Regions from separate parts of the Mesorhizobium sp. M1329 genome, predicted to be linked through region 3. Evidence: riboswitches for the same ligand, from Rfam matches in the RefSeq annotation. Region 3 holds a riboswitch; each other region holds the start of a gene.
The links. Region 3 has a riboswitch for cobalamin ahead of metE (5-methyltetrahydropteroyltriglutamate--homocysteine S-methyltransferase). Riboswitches for the same ligand answer to the same signal wherever they lie in the genome.
Positions count from the first base shown of each region.

Region 1: another riboswitch for cobalamin. It lies ahead of NKH21_RS12250 (DUF1636 family protein); the one in region 3 lies ahead of metE (5-methyltetrahydropteroyltriglutamate--homocysteine S-methyltransferase).
Region 2: another riboswitch for cobalamin. It lies ahead of NKH21_RS12440 (CbtB domain-containing protein); the one in region 3 lies ahead of metE (5-methyltetrahydropteroyltriglutamate--homocysteine S-methyltransferase).

Region 1 covers NZ_JAMYLN010000010.1:3-6,194, reverse strand. The annotation lists gene NKH21_RS12270 (NuoB/complex I 20 kDa subunit family protein) at 1-155, opposite strand, end outside; gene NKH21_RS12265 (NADH-quinone oxidoreductase subunit A) at 146-511, opposite strand; gene NKH21_RS12260 (winged helix-turn-helix domain-containing protein) at 847-2,067, shown strand; gene NKH21_RS12255 (DUF6348 family protein) at 2,096-2,791, shown strand; cobalamin riboswitch at 2,851-3,054, shown strand; gene NKH21_RS12250 (DUF1636 family protein) at 3,093-3,527, shown strand; gene cobW (cobalamin biosynthesis protein CobW) at 3,524-4,564, shown strand; partial or broken gene NKH21_RS12240 (cobaltochelatase subunit CobN) at 4,583-6,192, shown strand, end outside.
Region 2 covers NZ_JAMYLN010000010.1:37,883-44,074, forward strand. The annotation lists gene NKH21_RS12430 (heparan-alpha-glucosaminide N-acetyltransferase) at 1-64, opposite strand, end outside; gene NKH21_RS12435 (MFS transporter) at 311-1,510, shown strand; cobalamin riboswitch at 1,869-2,065, shown strand; gene NKH21_RS12440 (CbtB domain-containing protein) at 2,102-2,281, shown strand; gene NKH21_RS12445 (CbtA family protein) at 2,297-3,067, shown strand; gene cobU (bifunctional adenosylcobinamide kinase/adenosylcobinamide-phosphate guanylyltransferase) at 3,060-3,581, shown strand; gene cobO (cob(I)yrinic acid a,c-diamide adenosyltransferase) at 3,583-4,200, shown strand; gene cbiB (adenosylcobinamide-phosphate synthase CbiB) at 4,634-5,605, opposite strand; gene cobD (threonine-phosphate decarboxylase CobD) at 5,604-6,192, shown strand, end outside.
Region 3 covers NZ_JAMYLN010000008.1:20,793-26,984, reverse strand. The annotation lists gene NKH21_RS10100 (MFS transporter) at 27-278, shown strand; gene NKH21_RS10095 (helix-turn-helix transcriptional regulator) at 341-1,174, shown strand; gene NKH21_RS10090 (hypothetical protein) at 1,492-1,746, opposite strand; cobalamin riboswitch at 2,302-2,502, shown strand; gene metE (5-methyltetrahydropteroyltriglutamate--homocysteine S-methyltransferase) at 2,598-4,943, shown strand; gene NKH21_RS10080 (FMN-binding negative transcriptional regulator) at 5,042-5,260, opposite strand; gene NKH21_RS10075 (dihydrodipicolinate synthase family protein) at 5,295-6,192, opposite strand, start outside.

The sequences.
Region 1 (6,192 bases), on a different contig from region 3:
TCGGTCGAGGTGACGAGAAAGCCCTTGTCAGCGAGCTCGTTGTTGATCTCCAGGAAGAACGGATCATCCTCCCCTACCGGCCTGCCGGTGTTGGGGTCGATGAGGCCCTTGGGCTTCGGCGCGACGAGCGTGCCGGAATTGTCGCTCAATCCCATTCCAGCGCTCCTTTCTTCCATTCATAGGCAAAGCCGATGGTCAGCACCGCCAAAAACACCATCATCGACCAGAAACCGAGCATGCCGATCTGACTGAACGACACCGCCCAAGGAAACAGGAAGGCCACCTCCAGGTCGAAGATGATGAACAGGATCGACACCAGGTAGAAGCGGATATCGAACTTCATGCGGGCGTCGTCGAACGAGTTGAAGCCGCACTCATAGGCCGAAAGCTTTTCCGGATCGGGGTTGCGGTAGGCCACCAGGAAGGGTGCGGCGAGCAGCGCCAGCCCGACCACCAGCGCCACGCCGATGAACAGGACTATGGGCAGGTACGAACCTAAAAGTGCGTTCATGCTGCAGTTTCCGTTGGCGGCCAATCCACTCTGATTACAGCACCGGACCCACTTGCGGAAGCGTGACAGTTTAACCACTGAACCGTTTTAAGGGGGCTCTATGCTGCAACGCGGCGAGGGTTAGCGCAGCGCTTTCGGCGAAGCAAGTCAAACCTTGTTCAAATCGCGGTGCTGGGCGGCATATCCGGCAAAACTGGTCCGATCCGCTCCTGTTTGATTTCTTTCACTTTTCACTCCACTTTTCTCTCCTGACATGGATGCCGCCAAAACCCTGCTAGCATGGCACGGAATCGCAGGTTCTCTGCTCTGTCCAGCATCATCAGGATACCGCGTTGATGAAGGAAAAAATCTCGCTTCGCATGGCCCGTCGCATCGCGCTGGCGGCACAGGGATTCAACGACCCCCGCCCCGCCGGTACGCCCGACCGCAGGCATCTGGCCCGCGTGCTTGCCCGTACCGGCCTGCTGCAGATCGATTCCGTCAGCGCCGTGGTGCGCGCCCACTATATGCCGCTCTATTCGCGGCTTGGCCCCTACAAGCTGGCGCTGCTCGACGACGCTGCCGTAACGCGCAAGCGCATGGTCTTCGAATATTGGGCGCACGAAGCCTCGTTCCTGCCGGTCGAGACCTATCCGCTGATGCGCTGGCGCATGCAGCGGGCCGAGCGCGGCGACGAAATGTACAGCGGACTGGCCAAATGGGGCCGCGAGCACCCCGCCTATATCGAGGAGATCTATCGCCAGGTCGTCGATCACGGCCCGATCGCCGCTTCAGCCCTCGAAGGCCAAAAGGGCAATGGTGGCTGGTGGGGCTGGAGCCATGCCAAGCACGCCTTCGAATGGCTGTTCTGGGCCGGCCGTATCACCACAGCGCATCGCCGCGGCTTCGAGCGGTTCTACGATCTGCCGGAGCGCGTACTGCCGCCGGCGGTACTCACTCTGCCGGTTCCCTGCCCCGAGGATGCGCACCGCGAATTGCTGCGTATCTCCGCCCGCGCCCACGGCGTCGCCACGGCAGGCGATCTGCGCGACTATTTCCGCCTCTCGCCCGCCGATATCAAGGGCCGCCTCGAGGAGCTGGTCGAGGCCGGCGAGCTGTTACCGGTGAGCGTCGAAGGCTGGAACAAGCCGGCCTATCTCCACAAGGACGCCCGTTTGCCGCGCAGGATCGAGGCGCGCGCCTTGCTCGCGCCGTTCGATCCCGTCGTCTTCGAGCGGTCGCGCACCGAGCGGTTGTTCGACTTCCACTACCGCATCGAGATCTACACGCCGGCCGAAAAGCGCCAGTATGGCTATTATGTGCTGCCGTTCCTGCTCGGCGACAGCATCGTCGGGCGCGTCGACCTCAGGGCCGACCGTCCGGCCGGCGTATTGCGCGTCCATGCCGCCTATGCGGAGCCCGGCGCCCCGCCGCAAACTGCCGCCGAACTCTTCGAGGAATTGAAGCAGATGCAGGGCTGGCTCGGGCTTGAGCGCATCGAGGTGACGGCTGCCGGTGATCTTGGGCCGGCGCTGGCCAGTCAGATAGATGGCCAACCCCCACAGCGTCTGTCATAGACGCTCCAAGAAACCTGGTAGGTTTGTAATGGCATCGCACGAAGTGCTCGACATGATCCATGGTGCGCTGATTGCACATGGAATAGATGCAATACGTAGAGAGCAGGACGTCACGCTCCAGTCGAGGCAACTTCGGTTTGAGGCTGAGGTGTTCGAGACGGGTTCTAACGGTCGGCTCGTTCTTGAAATCTACATATTCTCTCCGCTGCTTGATGTTCAGCCGGTCATTGAATCATTTGCTGGCTTCGGCGACACGCGCGAAGAAGAATTGAATCAGGCGTTTGAAAAATTTATCCGTGGTGTTTTCCACGTGGCCATTGAGGGGCTGGCTGATCATGTCTGCGACGACATACAGGCCGAGGTAGAGATTTGGCAGCGAAGCAGCGCCCGTTGGAACATCTGGCGCAACAATGCCCGTTGGAAAATCTATGGCGGACCCGTCATTTCCCAAGCCACTACCGAGCTATGCTCGCTAAGCCGAGGCTATCCAGCATTCTATGCCAAGCTGGAAAAGCTGTTCACAGCTTCGGTACCCCCCGGAGGCCATTTTGTACGGACCTTTCTGGCAGGCTTGAACGGCACGCTTATTAGTGGCGAAGTCCTTCTGGACAACGCGGTTTGGCAAGAAGGTCAAAATCTGGCGATCAGTCATGATTGGGACTATGGCGATGGCTATCAAGCAATCCGGCAAGTTATCCTGGCACTGCCGGAAGGCGGGACATGACAGCCTTTGGCCGACATTGCCGCGTCGTAGACGTGCGTTGACACGACTGCCTCCACAAGCCTAAATCCATTCCAGACGGTCCCCTGCCCGCAACGGCAGGGGCCAAGAGGGAATGCGGTGCGAAATCTCGATTTCAAATCCGCGGCTGTCCCCGCAACTGTAAGCGACGAGCCAAGGCCGAAAACCACTGGGATATTCCCGGGAAGGCGGCACCCAGGCGATGACGCGCGAGCCAGGAGACCTGCCGTCTAGGACATAAGAATCCGATCGCCTGGCGGGTTTTCCGGGCAAGGAGCCTGATTTGGAACGCGACAGCAGTTTCCCGGCTGAGACAGCGGATTTATTGTCCGGCCATGGTGATTCCCCGGCCGGCGTTACCGTCATCGTCTGCTCGTCCTGCCGTGACGAGACCGGTTCGGACGCTCGTCCGCGCGCCGGCGAACTGCTCGCCGAGGACACGCGCCGCGCCGCTTCCAGCGAAAACATTAAAATCCGCACCGTCGAATGCCTCGGCAATTGCAAGCGCCGGCTCAGCGCCGCGATTTTGCGCGACGGCTGCTGGAGCTACGTCTTCGGCGACCTGACCGCGACCAGCGGCGCCGATCTCGTGACCGGCGCAAAGCTGTTCGCCACCTCGACGGATGGGCTCATTCCGTGGCGCGGCCGTCCCGATTGCCTGAAGCGCGGCCTGGTTGCCCGCATCCCTCCCCTTGACCTTTTGAAGGACCTGATATGACCACTGCCTCCCTTTCGCGCGTTCCCTGCACCGTCGTTACCGGCTTTCTCGGCGCCGGCAAGACGACGTTGATCCGCCATTTGCTCGAAAACGCCGGGGGCAAGCGGCTGGCCATCATCGTCAACGAGTTCGGCGACATCGGCATCGACGGCGAGATCCTGAAGGGCTGCGGCATCGACAGCTGCCCCGACGAAAACATCGTCGAGCTGGCCAATGGCTGCATCTGTTGCACAGTGGCCGACGATTTCGTCCCGGCGCTCGACCAGATCCTGTCGCTGACGCCGAGGGTCGACCACATCCTGATCGAAACATCCGGCCTCGCTTTGCCCAAGCCGCTGGTCCAGGCCTTCCAGTGGCCGTCGGTGAAAAGCCGCGTGACGGTCGACGGCGTCATCGCCGTGGTCGACGGACCGGCGCTGGCTGATGGCCGCGTCGCCAACGACATGGACGCCCTGCAGGCGCAGCGCGCGCAGGACGAGACGCTCGAACACGACGATCCGGTCGAGGAAGTATTCGAGGACCAGCTCGCTTGCGCCGACCTGATTATCCTGTCGAAGAGCGACCTGATGGACGCAGCCGGCTCGGCCCGCGCCAATGCCGTCATCGGCAAGCATGTTGCGCGGGCGGTGAAGATCGTGCCGACTTCGCAAGGCAAGGTCGACCCGTCGGTGCTGCTCGGCCTCGGCCTCGCCGTCGAGGACGACATCGAGAACCGCAAGACCCACCACGACGACGAGCTCGACCACGAGCATGACGATTTTGACTCGTTCGTCATCGACATCGCGTCCGTGTCCAACCCGGACGAGCTCGCACGACGCGTCGCCACGGCGGCGGAGGAGGAAAACGTGTTGCGCGTCAAGGGTTTCGTCGAAGTCGGCGGCAAGCCGATGCGGCTCCTGCTGCAGGCCGTCGGTCCGCGCGTCAACCACTATTACGATCGCGCCTGGACCGCCGAAGACGATCGCCGCTCGCGCCTTGTCGTCATCGGCCTGAAGGGGCTGAACCGCCCGGCGATCGAGCGTATCCTCGCCGGCTGACCCCAGGTACGAGCCGCGATGCACATCCTCACCACCACATCCGCCTCGCTCGACGATCTCGCCGAGCCTGTCGATCTCAGGCAAACGCCTGCGGATGTCGTGGCGCTGTCCTTCACCGACAGCGACCTGGCCGGGCTGGCGACGGCGTGGAAGGCAGATGCGCACCACCTGCCATCGATGCGGCTCGCCGCCTTGCGCGACCTGCGCCATCCGATGTCCGTCGATCTCTGGATTGACAGCGTCGCCCGCCACGCCAAGGTCATTCTGGTCCGCATCCTCGGCGGCTATGACTGGTGGCGCTATGGCTGCGATCAGCTCGCCGTTATCGCGCGAAATCGCGGTATCAAGCTCGCGCTCCTACCAGGCGAGAGCCACGACGAGGACTTGCGACTGATCGAAGGCTCGACGCTGCCGCGCGAGGAGTTGGACAGCTTGCTCGACTATTTCCGCGAAGGCGGTCCGGCAAATATGGCGGCGCTGGTGCAGAGGTTGGCAAGTCTCGCTGGATCGGGTGTGGCGGTCGCTGAACCGGTCAGCGTGCCAAAGGCGGGATTTTACGAGCCGGGACTGGGGGTCGTAGAACGCGGCGTCCCCCTCCCCCTTGAGGGGAGGGTCCGGCCGCAGGCCGGGGGTGGGGTCCTCTCCGAAGCGCGCCAACACTTTGAAGCGCACCAACAGGAAACGTCGAGCACTGCCGCGACGACCCCACCCGGCCCTTCGGGCCACCCTCCCCTCGAGGGGGAGGGGGACGTCGTGCCAATTCTGTTCTACCGCTCGATGCTGCTCGCCGCCGATGTCGCGCCGATCGACGCGCTTTTCGAAGCCCTGCGCCAACGCGGCATCACCCCCGTCCCCATCTTCGTCTCCAGCCTGAAGGACCCAACATCCCTCGCCTTTGTCGAAACTGCGCTTGCAACCCTGAAGCCTGCCGCCATCATCACCACCACTGCTTTCGCCTCCGGGGCCGAGCCTGGCATCGAAACCCTCTTCGACCGCGCCGGCGTACCGGTGTTCCAGGTCATCGTCGCGACCACCCGCCGCGACATCTGGCAACGTAACCAGCGCGGCCTGGCGCCCGCCGACCTTGCCATGCATGTCGTCCTGCCCGAGCTCGACGGCCGCATCCTGGCCGGCGCCATTTCCTTCAAGGATGAAAGCGAAACCGATCCCGCATTGGCCTTTCGCGCCTTCGCCAACCGGCCTGAGCCCGCCCGCGTGGCGCAAGTGGCGAACCGTGTCGAGGCCTTCGTGCGCCTGCAGCGGACGCCCCGCGCGGAACGCAAGCTGGCCATCCTGATCCCCGACTATCCGAGCGCCCCCGGTCGCACCGGCTACGCAGTCGGCCTCGACGTGCCGTCCAGCGTGCTGGCAATGCTGCATGACCTGAGGGAACAGGGCTACGCCGTTGAGGGGATTCCGCAAACGCCGCGCGAGTTGCTGGAGAGGTTAGAGCGCGGTGATAACGGGTTGACCTTGCACGATTACATCGCATTTTCGGCAGAATTGCCGACGGCGGCAATTGCTGCGGTGGAGGCGGCATGGGGTAAGGCGGAAGATGAGACAGGTTCGCGCGAGGCACCCCCCTCTGTTGGGGCCGGCCGGGGGGGGGGGGCCGACGGGGGGGGGTT
Region 2 (6,192 bases), on a different contig from region 3:
TAGCGGCGATGCGCGTCGACTTCGGTTGATCCTGAACGGCTGCGCTCGGCGTGTCGATGCTCATGATCTCGCTGTGTTGGTTCAGCCCCGGCAAGACGACTATCACGGTTGCCACCGTCAAAAGAAGCAGGGCCTTGCGTCGCGTTGGTGCCGGTCGGCATCAGAGCTGCTTTAGGCCAGAGCCGGAAAGCCTTTGGCCGGCTTCGCTTTTTGCCGTGAAGGCGTCGGTTTCCTGTTACCCGGCAAGGAATCGCCGCGGCAGATTTGTGCTCCAAGCCCTGCTTCGGGCGATTCTGCTTCGGGGAAAGCAATGGCTACCCATGTGCGCCATCCGATCTGGCTTGCGGCCTTGCGGCCGGCGGATGCCCGCACCTTCGCCTCGCTTTATGCGGTCGAATCCTTCGCGCGCGCCACCGTATCCAGCGTCATCCCGATCCAGGCCTACGAGATCCTGCACAACGAGCAGATCGTTTCGATCCTCTACACGATCGTGGCGATGCTCGGCCTGTCGGCGACGCTGTTCATGCCGATGCTGATCGCCCGCTTTGCCCGGCGCTGGGTCTATACCGCCGGCGCCTGCCTGCTGGCCGCCGGTTCGCTGTTCTTGGTCACCCATACGCTGGCCGGCCAGGTGGTCGGCATGCTCTGCCGCGTCGTCGGCGCCGGCGCGCTGGCGATCACGCTCAACCTCTACATCATGGACCATATCCGCAAGACCGATTTCATGCAGGCCGAGTCGCTGCGCATGGCGTGGTCGATGCTTGCCTGGACCGCCGGGCCGACGCTCGGCATTTTCCTCTACACGCGTTTCGGCATCTATGCCGCGCATGGCGCGGTGGCCGTCTTCGCCATGGCGTTGCTGGCGCTGTTCTGGACTTACCGGCTTGGCGACAATCCGTCGATCCGCCCCGGCAAGACGCGGCCGGTCAATCCGCTGGCCAATATCGGCCGCTTCGTCGCGCAGCCAAGGCTGAGGCTGGCCTGGCTGATCGCCTTCGGCCGCTCCTGCTTCTGGACGACATTCTTCGTCTATGGGCCGCTGTTCATGGTGATCACCGGCGAGGGCAAGCTCGCCGGCGGCCTCTTGGTTTCGGCCGGCAATGCGCTTTTGTTCATGGCCATCTTCTGGGGCAGGGCAGGAAAGCGTTTCGGCGGCCGGCGGACTATGACGTTCGCCTATTTCGCGATGTCGGCAACGCTGCTGGCGGCCGGTGCCGTCGGCGAGGCCGCACCGCTGGTCACCGGCGCGTTGCTGCTTTGCGGTGCCTTCTTCACCATCGCGCTCGATGCGCTGGGCTCGACCGCCTTCATGCGCTCGGTGCGCTCGTATGAGCGGGCACAGATGGCGGCGGTCTACCGCACCTATCTCGACTTTTCCGAGCTGACGCCGCCGCTGGTCTATTCCGTGGTGCTGGCGTTTTTCGGACTGGGCGCGGTTTTCGCGACACTCGGCCTGCTGGCGGCGATCTGCAGCTTCGTCACGTGGCGCTATCTGCCCAAATCGCTTTGATGTTCGAGCGCCGCATGGCGCTCGCGCACCCAGTTGTGGAAGCGGTGCAAATCATATTCCTCCGGCATCAGCACGCCGGCTTTGTGGCGCATCGAGCGCAATTCTCCCCCTATCGCGACCGGGAGAAAGGGGCTGACCGCACCGTCGGCGCACCATCGACACCTTGGCGATTGGCGAAACTGCCGACAACAGCGCCCCTCTCCCCGTCACTATACAGGGAGAGGATGCTGGCAGGCAGGTGAGGGCAGCGCAATGCTTCGAAGTGAGGGCCGAAGTTGAACCAAAACCGATTACCTGGGCGGCGCATTCGCCACACGATCCGGCGGAATTTGGTTTGCCGGGCGCGGCGATTCTGCCTATAGTCGCTGATGTCGTCGGTTCCGTTTGGAACCAAGAGGGAATGCGGTGAGGGCAAGTTGTTTGCCCAATGCCGTGGCTGCCCCCGCAACTGTGTGCGGTAGTCCTCTCCATATGCCACTGAAGGTTCGCCTTCGGGAAGGTGGGGAAGGGCGCTGATCCGCGAGCCAGGAGACCTGCCGGCGACAGGAAACTGACTTCTATGCCCTCGGGTGGAGGGCGAAAGGACAAGACATGAATACCGCTTCCGTTTCGCTCGGCGCTTCCGCCTCCTCGCAGTCGCGTTTCATGCAGCTGGCGCTTGCTGCATTCCTCGGCATTTTCGTCATGGGCTTTGTCGGCTTCTCGCATATCGATGCGGTCCACAATGCCGCGCACGACTATCGCCATTCGATGGGCTTTCCCTGCCACTAACAAGGGGCTGACATCATGACACTGTTTCGCAACGTCGTGTTCATCGCGGCGATCGCAGGGCTTGTGGCCGGCGTCGTTCTCGCCTGCATGCAGGCCTATGCCACGGTGCCGCTCATCCTCAAAGCGGAAGTCTACGAACAGGCCGGCGGCGGCCATGACCATGCCGCGGCACCTGCGGCACCGGCTGCCACGGGCACGACGGCTATGAGCAGCGCCGCGCCGGCTGAAGCAATGGCTCCGGCGGAAGAGGAAAGCTGGGCACCGGCCGACGGTTTCGAGCGCTTCGGCTTCAGCGTCGTTGCCAATATCGTCACCGGCATCGGCTTTGCGCTGGTCCTGGTTGCGGTTTCGGAATTCGCCGGCGGCATCGGCAATTGGCGCCAGGGCCTGTTCTGGGGGCTGGCCGGCTTTGCCGTGTTCACGCTGGCGCCGGGCCTCGGCCTGCCGCCGGAATTGCCGGCGATGCCGACGGCCGACCTTGTCCAACGCCAGATCTGGTGGTGGGCAACAGTGGTGGCGACCGCGGCCGGTCTCGGCCTTATCGCCTTCCGCAGATCGCTGCCGCTGGCGGTCCTTGCCGTGGCGTTGATCGTCGCGCCGCATATCGTCGGCGCGCCGCAGCCCGACAGTTTCGAGACGGCGATCCCGGAAGGCCTGCATCATCAGTTCGTGGTGGCGGTGACGCTGACCAATCTGGTGTTCTGGCTGGTGCTCGGCGCGGTCGTCGGCGTGGTGCGCGGACGCTTCACCGGCACGGCGACCAGCCTGCGCGACAGCTTTGCCTGACCGCGCTGCCGGGGCACTGACCCTGGTCATCGGCGGTGCGCGCCCCGGCAAGAGCGCGCATGCCGAGAGGCTGGTAACGGCCCGTCCGCCGCCTTGGAGCTATATCGCCACGGCGCAAGCCTATGACGAAGAGATGCGCCAGCGCATCGCGTTGCACCGCTCGCGCCGCGGTGCCGGCTGGACGACCATCGAGGCGCCGCTCGACCTTGCCGGCGCGGTCGGAGCGCTGCCTGACGGCCAGCCGGCGCTGATCGATTGCCTGACGCTGTGGCTGACCAACCATATGCTGGCCGAACATGATGTCGAGGCCGAATGCCGGAGGCTGGCGGATGTGCTGTCGCGGCCGCGTGGGCCCTGGTTCGTGGTGTCCAACGAGGTCGGCCAGGGCATCGTGCCGGACAATGCGCTGGCAAGACGGTTTCGCGACGCCGCCGGCCGGCTGAACCAGGAGGTCGCGGCCGTCGCGGGCACAGTGCTTTTGATGGTGGCGGGGCTGCCGCTCAAGGTGAAATGACATGGCTGATGCTATCGATCCCAAGGACGAGGAACGCCACCGCGCCAAGATGGCCAAGCGCAAGGCGGTGCAGGACGCCGAGGTCGCGGCCAAGACGGTCGAGAAGGGGCTGCTGATCGTCAACACCGGACCGGGCAAGGGCAAGACCACGGCCGCCTTCGGTCTGGCGCTCAGAATGCTCGGCTATGGCAAGCGCGTCGGCGTCGTCCAGTTCATCAAGGGCAAATGGCACACCGGCGAGAAAGACGCGTTTGCTAGTTTTGGCGATCGTGTCGTCTGGCACGCGATGGGCGAGGGCTTTACCTGGGAGACGCAGGACCTGAAGCGCGACATCGCGGCGGCCGAGGCCGCCTGGGCGAAAGCGCTGGAGCTGATGGCCGAGCCGTCGATCAGCCTCGTGGTGCTCGACGAGCTGAACATCGCGCTGCGTTACGACTATCTCGACCTCGAAAAGGTGGTCGCGGCACTGAAGGCGCGTCGCGAAGGCCTGCATGTCGTCGTCACCGGCCGCAATGCCAAGCCGGCATTGGTCGAGGCGGCCGATCTGGTCACCGAGATGGGCGTGACCAAGCACCACTTTTCCGCCGGCGTGAAGGCGCAGCAGGGGATCGAGTTCTGAGGAGTGTTGGCGATCGGTAGGCGCCCTCCAGAATGCCGATGCGGTGCCGTCGACGAAGCTGCCAATCTCCCCCCTTGCGGGGGAGATGCCCGGCAGGGCAGAGGGGGTGCTGTCCCGCCGACTTGCCAGGCAATCAAGCTATTCGGAATAGGGCTAAATCGAAAAATTGGCGATCCGGCCCACCCCCCTCTGTCCTGCCGGACATCTCCCCCGCAAGGGGGGAGATCGGATGTCGCTTCGTCTTTCGCCAACTTCGAACGTTAAGCGTCTGCAATGGGGCAGCGCCGACCTGAAGCGATTATTTTGCGGCGTAGCCCTATTTTGTTCTTGCTTTGTGCCGGCAGCTATGCTACTAATTGCGGTATAGTGCCAATTGGCTCCAACGACCCGCCGCATGGCGGGTTTTCTGTTTGCGCTCGATCTCGAGCGCAGGTCACGCCAGTATGACAACCACTGCGACCACCCCGAACAGCCCGATCAGCAGTAAGTCGGCGACGCGGTAGAGTTTCAACGCCCGTCGGATGTCGGTGCTCTCGACGTCGTCGCGCCGGCCGCCTTCGCCCATCAATGCGTCTTCGACCATGACTCCGTCATAGGAACGGGGGCCGGCGAGCGCCAGGCCGAGCGCGCCGGCCATCGCTGCTTCCGGCCAGCCGGCATTGGGCGAGCGGTGCTTTTTCGCATCGCGCCGCACGGCGTGCCAGGCGGCTTTGGCGTCGGCGCCCTTGACCAGGAAAGCCGCTAGCACGATCAGCAGCGCCGTCAGCCGCGACGCCGGCAGGTTGATCCAGTCGTCGAAGCGCGCCGCCGCCCAGCCGAAGGCCTCGTGGCGCGGGGTGCGATGACCGATCATCGAATCGGCGGTGTTGGCGGCCTTGTAGGCGACGCCGCCGGCGAGCCCGCCGACACCGAGCCAGAAGGCCGGCGCGACGATGCCGTCGGAGAAATTCTCGGCCAGGCTTTCGATCGCGGCGCGGCAGACAGCGGCCCTGTCGAGCTTTTCCGGGTCGCGGCCGACGATCCGCGAGACGGCGATGCGGCCCATGTCCAGTCCGCCGCTGTCGAGTGCGTCGGCGACCGCTTCGACATGCTCGGCCAAGCTCTTCTGCGACAGTAGCGACGTCGCCAGGATTGCGGTGACCAACAAGCCGAGGGGAATGCTCCAAAGCACGATCTCGAGCCAGAGGGCGACGGCGGCCGGCACCAGCACGATCACCAGCAACGCGACGACGCCCCAGCGGCGACGGTCGGCGTCGGAATCAGTGGCGCGGTTGAGCCTGCGGTCGAGAAAGGATATCAGCCTGCCGAACCAGGTGACGGGATGGCCAATGGCATCGAAGAGCCGGGCCGGGTAGCCGAGTACAAGTTCGATGGCCAGCGACAGGAAAGCGATCAGGATCGACATGAAGTCTCTTGATGGAGTGACGGCAGTAGTGGACCACGGCGGAAGCCTTGGCCGGGCGAGGGCGCTTTTCCCTCACGCGCCGCTGCCTTTCGTCGACCTCTCGACCGGGATCAATCCGCACTCCTACCCGCTTTTCGATTTGCCCGCCACCGCCCTGTCGCGATTGCCGGAAGCCGCGCGTACCCGTGAATTGGCTGCGGTCGCGGCAAGCGCCTATGGCGCGCCGTCGGCAGTGAATGTCGCAGCTGCGCCCGGCACGCAGGTCCTGTTGCCGCGCGTCGCTTCGCTGGTCAGCCCGGGCAAGGCGCTGGTGCTCGGGCCGACTTATGCCGAGCATCGGCGGGCAGCGGCCATCGCCGGCCATGCGGCGGCTGAAGTCGATGATTTCGAAGCCTTGGCGGCGGCCGACCTTGCCGTCGTCGTCAATCCCAACAACCCGGACGGGCGCGTCGTCGAGCGCGAAAGATTGCTTCGACTTGCCGGGACATTACGCGCCAGAGGCGGGCTGCTGGTCGTCGACGAGGCATTCATGGATGTCGGCCCGCGCAGCGAAAGCCTGGCCGGCGAGGTCGACCGGGGCGGCATCG
Region 3 (6,192 bases):
CCGCGTCAATCCCGAGGCTTCCCACAATGGCGAAGAGAACATCTTCACTCGTTCCTTTTGAGCACAAGACCTTCCGTTCGCTATGGTCGGCTGCACTCATTTCGAACCTTGGCACCCTAGTGGAAGGTGCGGCGGCAGCTTGGCTGATGACGAGCATCGCAGCAGTAATTTTTGATCGCCCATTCGTGCTGTGTACCAGCCCTGTGTCTTGTGCAAGTGGTCACGAACGGCTGCCGGAGCCTCGAAGACGCCCTAAAAACACATGCTGCGATTTTTGAACACGCTTGACGTGTTAGATTAATTCATCCACGATGCGTGTGTTGAACACGCGAGGCGAGTTATGAACATGAAAGAGCTTAGGGTTCGACTGGGCATGACTCAAAAAGATTTGGCAGAGCAGATGGCAACGACGCAACAGACTGTGGCCCGTTGGGAAACAGGCAAAACGCAGTTGAACGTCGAGCAGATCAAGGACCTTTGTCTCACGTTGAAATGCACGGTCGAGGAGCTGCTGGGCTGGAAGATTGATGTCGAGGAGTGGCGCACGAGCCCGTTTGCAATTGCCGATGCCGAAACGCGATACGGCACGCTCAGAATCAAGACGACTGTTGGCAGCCGCCAATATCCTATCGATGAAAAGGCGCGTGAATCGATTTTACGTCAGTTGAAGGAACTTCATAATCTTCGTAGAAATAACACAAGCAGGCCATGGCTGTATTGTTGGAGCCTTGACAACAAAATACTCTTGATAAATCCGCAATATGTCCGCACCATTGAGCTTATCGGTGACGATGTAGAGGAGATGCCAGAGTATTATCATCCAGAAATCTATCGGGCTTTGGATGACTGGGATAAGGGTGAGGTTTCAGGAAAGCTGAAGAAAGAATGCGATGCCATCATCGCAGAGATGGGTGATCAGGAAGCCGTGCGCATGGCCTCCTATGTTCGCGTCACATATGACGACGGAGAAGATGAGTGGAACTTCTTGGATGAAGAAACCGCTACGACTTTCTTCGGATTGGAAGCTGCGACCTTTGACGTTCCCCAGTGTAGTTTCGCCGAAGTGGAGGAAGAAGGTTACTACCGAGCGCGATACGCCAACCTTGATCGCGTCGTGGTGATGGAGGTTCCAAGCGACCGTTATCACAGATTGACCGCGCCCGAGGAAGCTTAGAACCATCCACGAAGGGCGCATGTTACATCTCGACCTTGCGTGGTGCGTTTTCAGTACGAGATGACGTTAAGCGTAGGTAGTGGCAGGTAAGTGTGCTCGACCAGAAGCTCAACTGCCTCCTCAATATCGCTGCCGATGTGCCGCAGGACACGTCCACGGGAGCGTGGATAGGCGTGAAGTTCCTGCACTCCACGGTCCGCTCTCCCATCGCCGGTGTGTGTCCGACGCCATCTTGTGGACGAGCTTGGCCGCCTGCACCCGGTTGTATTCCGGCTTGCGGTCCGCCTGGGCGGTCCGCCGCGATGGCTATCTCCATGTCAATCGGCGCCGAACTTTGACTGCCCGCTGCTTTTGATGAATTCGGCGAGGTCCCGCGCATAATCACTCTTGGTCTTCTCCTTGAGGCCCTGTGTCGCGAACTTGTGGTCCAGCAGGGCAAACAGGTCCAAGTCCCCTTCCGCCTGTGGCGCTGGCTTGCCCTCACCGCCCTCGGCTTCCCAATTGGGGACCGCTTCTGCGCGCTGCACCGTGGCGATTGTCCGCCCAACACGCATCACAAGATCGAACGCCAAACCGTGCGCGTGCACGACGATTTGCCGCTCAGGCCTCATTTGGACAGGACTTGAGCTGGCCCCGTGGTTTGAGCCGGGTTACCTTGAGCCCGTGGGCTGCGAACAAGCAGTTCGAGACATTGGCCTCGATCACTTCGCAACACGCCGCTGCGCCTGGCCTCGGTGTGCTCCCCCCGAAATCGTTGTGTCATATCACCGAGGGCATCACGGCCAACAGCTTCCACATGGGGAACAGCCTCGCCATTGAGCCGAATATGGTCGCGAGCAGATCACCAACGAAGCGGTCGGAACCTCGGAGCCGAAGTTCGACGCCGAGGTGGTTCGCATGATGCGCTAAGCAGCACCACGGCGCTTGCCGGTATGTTTGCTGCCGGCAGCCGACGAACTCCTATCCTCCTGGACAAGGGCGCCGTGCGTCATTGCTTTGATTTACCGGCCGCTCAAGGCTTCCACAGTTTTCGCTTTCGAGGCGACCTTTGGAACATGCCAATGGAAATTTAACATAACGACATAAACATTTCTTTATGCGGCGTTGACAAAGAAGCGAACTGCTGTAATTGTCTCCCGCGTCGTGGTTCTCCGTACGGCGCTGCCGCAGCGGAGCTAAGAGGGAAGCCGGTGCGAAGCCGGCGCTGCCCCCGCAACTGTTAGCGGCGAGCCAACCCCACTCATGTCACTGAGGCGAATAGCCTTGGGAAGACGGGTAGAGGCTATGACCCCGCGAGCCAGGAGACCTGCCACGGCGAATTACGTCCACGGGCGGGGTGTCTCGGTGGCCGCTGCAGCCTGGCGTTCGTGCCGGCCTGCTAGCGCCTTCCTTGTCACCGACGCCCCAACCATCGGGGTATGGCATGACTGTCTTTCATCAAATTCCTGTAGCAACGCTCGGCGTGCCGCGCTTCGGTCGTCGGCGAGAATTGAAATTCGCGCTTGAAAGTTACTGGTCCGGAAAATCTTCCGCCGCCGACCTTCTCACGACGGCGAAGGCGCTCCGTGCCGCTAGCTGGGAGGAGCAGCACGATCGCGGCGTGTCGAAAATCCCGTCGAACGACTTCTCGCTATACGACCATGTGCTCGACACCGCAGCCATGGTCGGCGCCGTTCCATCCCGTTACGGCTGGAATAGCGGCGAGGTCCCACTTGACATCTACTTCGCAATGGCGCGCGGCAACCAGGGTCAGACGGAGGATTGTCGACACGCTGGTCACCAGCAGGCGGCTCATCGGCCTGATGTAACCGCGATGGAAATGACCAAGTGGTTTGACACCAACTATCACTACATTGTGCCGGAACTCGACGATGATCAGACGTTCGCCCTCTCGTCGACGAAACCGGTCGACAACTTCCTCGAGGCTAAAGCTCTCGGCATTCACACACGCCCAGTCATCCTTGGACCGATCACCTTCCTCAAGCTGGCGAAATCGCCTGCCGAAGGCTTCGATCCCATCGCGCTCCTGCCGAGGCTGCTGCCCGTCTACGAGCAACTCCTGCAGAGGCTGAAGCTGTCGGGAGCCGACTGGGTGCAGATCGATGAGCCAGCGCTTGTCCTCGATCTGAACCCGAACGAACGAGCTGCGTTCGAATTCGCCTATGGCCAGCTGTCAAAAGCCGCGCCCGAGTTGAAAATCATGCTGGCTACGTATTTCGGGCCGCTGGGAGACAATCTCGAAACCGCGGTTTCTCTGCCCCTGGCCGGGCTGCATATTGATCTCGTGCGCGCTCCCGAGCAGCTGGAAACGGTGGGTCGGCTCGCACCGAAGGATCTGGTGCTCTCGCTTGGCTTGATCGATGGCCGCAACGTCTGGCGTGCGAACCTGCCCGCCATTCTCGACCGCATCAAACCGATCGTCGCCGGCTGGCCCTTGGACCGCGTCGAGATCGCGCCTTCTTGCTCGATGCTGCATGTGCCGATCGACCTGCGCATGGAGACGGAACTCGACGCGGACATCAGGTCGTGGCTCGCCTTCGCGGCCCAGAAGACCGACGAGTTGGTGTTGCTTGCCCGGGCCTTGTCCCAAGGCAGGGATGCGGTGGCAGGCGCGTTGAAAGCGTCTGCCGAGGCTGCCGCCACTCGCCTGACGTCCACGAAGATCCATGACCCGCTTGTTGAGGGGCGGATCGCCAGCATTGACGACAGCATGAAGCGACGAGAGAGCGCTTTTGCCGAGCGCTCCAGAGTCCAGGCCGGCACGCTCGGGCTGCCGCCGTTCCCGACGACGACCATCGGGTCCTTCCCGCAGACGCCGCAGGTACGCAGGGCGCGGGCCGCTCATGCGAAGGGCCAGCTGAGCTATGTCGACTACGAGACCTTCCTGAAGAAGGAGATCGAGGCTGCAATTCGCTGGCAGGAAGAGATCGGGCTGGACGTGCTGGTGCACGGTGAGTTCGAACGAAACGACATGGTACAGCATTTCGGCGAGCAGCTGTCCGGCTTCGCCTTCACCCAGCATGCCTGGGTGCAGAGCTATGGGTCGCGTTACGTGCGCCCCCCCATCATCTTCGGCGATGTATCGAGGCCCAAGCCGATGACGCTGCGCTGGTGGCAATTCGCCCAGTCGCTTACGGAAAACCCTGTGAAGGGAATGCTCACAGGCCCGGTGACCATTCTCAACTGGTCTTTTGTTCGCGACGACGTACCCCGCTCCGAAGCATGCCGCCAGATCGCGCTCGCCATCCGCGACGAGGTGACGGATCTCGAATGGTCCGGCGCAAGGATGATCCAGATCGATGAGGCCGCGTTTCGCGAAGGATTGCCACTGCGCCAGTCTGACTGGAAAGACTATCTCGACTGGGCTGTCGAATGCTTCCGGATCGCTTCAACGGGTGTAAAGGACGCGACTCAAATCCATACCCACATGTGCTACTCGGAGTTCAACGAGATCATCGACGCGATCGCTGAAATGGATGCGGATGTCATTTCGATTGAGACGTCGCGCTCGAAAATGGAGCTGCTGGACGCTTTCACGAGCTCCAAATATCCGAACGAAATCGGTCCCGGAGTCTATGACATTCACTCACCACGCGTCCCGGAAGTCGGCGAGATTTCGGATCTCGTCATGCTTGCCCGCGAGCGACTGTCGGATGCCCAACTGTGGGTAAACCCGGACTGTGGCCTCAAAACACGCAAATGGGAGGAGGTCCACCCTGCCCTCATGAACATGGTTGCTGCAGCACGCGCGCTCCGGGAGAAAGTGTAGGCCGGAGGGTTTCCTGGTTGCTCACCATGTGGTGAGTTATCGGCTGCCGCATGTGGGCCGTGAATGTGCCAAAACGCGATCACATCCTTTGAAATAAGTCACTCGAGCGAGAAAGTGCACTTTCCTTCGGCACGTGTACTAATCGCGCAGGAGTAAAGGGTACCGTTTTCTCCCTGTGACGTGTCGAGTTCGAAGGGGATGTGATTGGCGTCGAGACCGCTCCGGCCATGGGTTATCAGCATGCCAAGTGCGCTCTTCTCGATCAGTTCGCAAAGGACTTCTCGGCTCGGTTCATCGAAATGAACGGGTACATACATGACAGTTCCTTTCACTGGCCGCCGGGTTCGCTGTTCACCGGCTGGCATCCGATGGCAAGCGTTCCAACGCGGCGGCGATCTGGCGCTTCGCTGCTGAGGGCAGAGGCAGGATGGGACGCGGGGGGTCGGCACGGCAAATGTCGAGCAATTCGGCAAGTGCATAGACGACGCGAAGGCTCGAGAACTCCATGAAGAGGCTCCAGAGCGGCGCAAGCGTGGCATCGATCCGTCGCGCTTCGGCCGCATCGCCCTGCTGCGCCGCCGTGACGATCTTTGTGCAGACCTCGGGCAGGATGCCCGCGAGGACGCTGTACCATGTGTCAGCGCCAGCGATCATGGCCTCTGCGGCGTTCCAGTCGCCGCTGTAGCCGATTGAGAACCCTTCCGGCACAGTGCGCCTCTGGTCGGCCAGATGGCTCTTGATCGCATCGCCCTTGTCTGTCGGATTCTTGATAGCGACAATCCCACCCACCTTTGCCAGGCGGCTGACGAGTGCTGGGGTGAAATGGAAATGCGTCGTTCCTGGATTGTCGTAGACGACAATCGGCAGGCCGCTCTCGCACGCCACCGTCGAGAAATGTTCGAACACCTCGTCCTCAGTGAGCGGGGTGTAGGAGGCGGCCGCAAGCAGCCCCGCGGCAGCTCCAAGGGCCTTGGCGTCCTGCGCGAACCTCACTGCTTCGTCGGTGCGCAGCGCGCCCACACCCACCACGACCGGCATTCGCCCTGCGGTTTCGTTTAAGGTCTCGGCGAGCGCCCGTCCCCGTTCCTCGCGCGACAGATACATGTATGTGCCGGTGCTGCCGAGAAGACCGATGGAATCGACCTGAGCGGCGCAAAGCCTGGCAATCAGCTTGCGCAGAGCAACGGTATCGACACGGCCGTCACGATCGGTCGGCGTGATGGGAAACGCGGAAAGGCCGCTCAGGAAT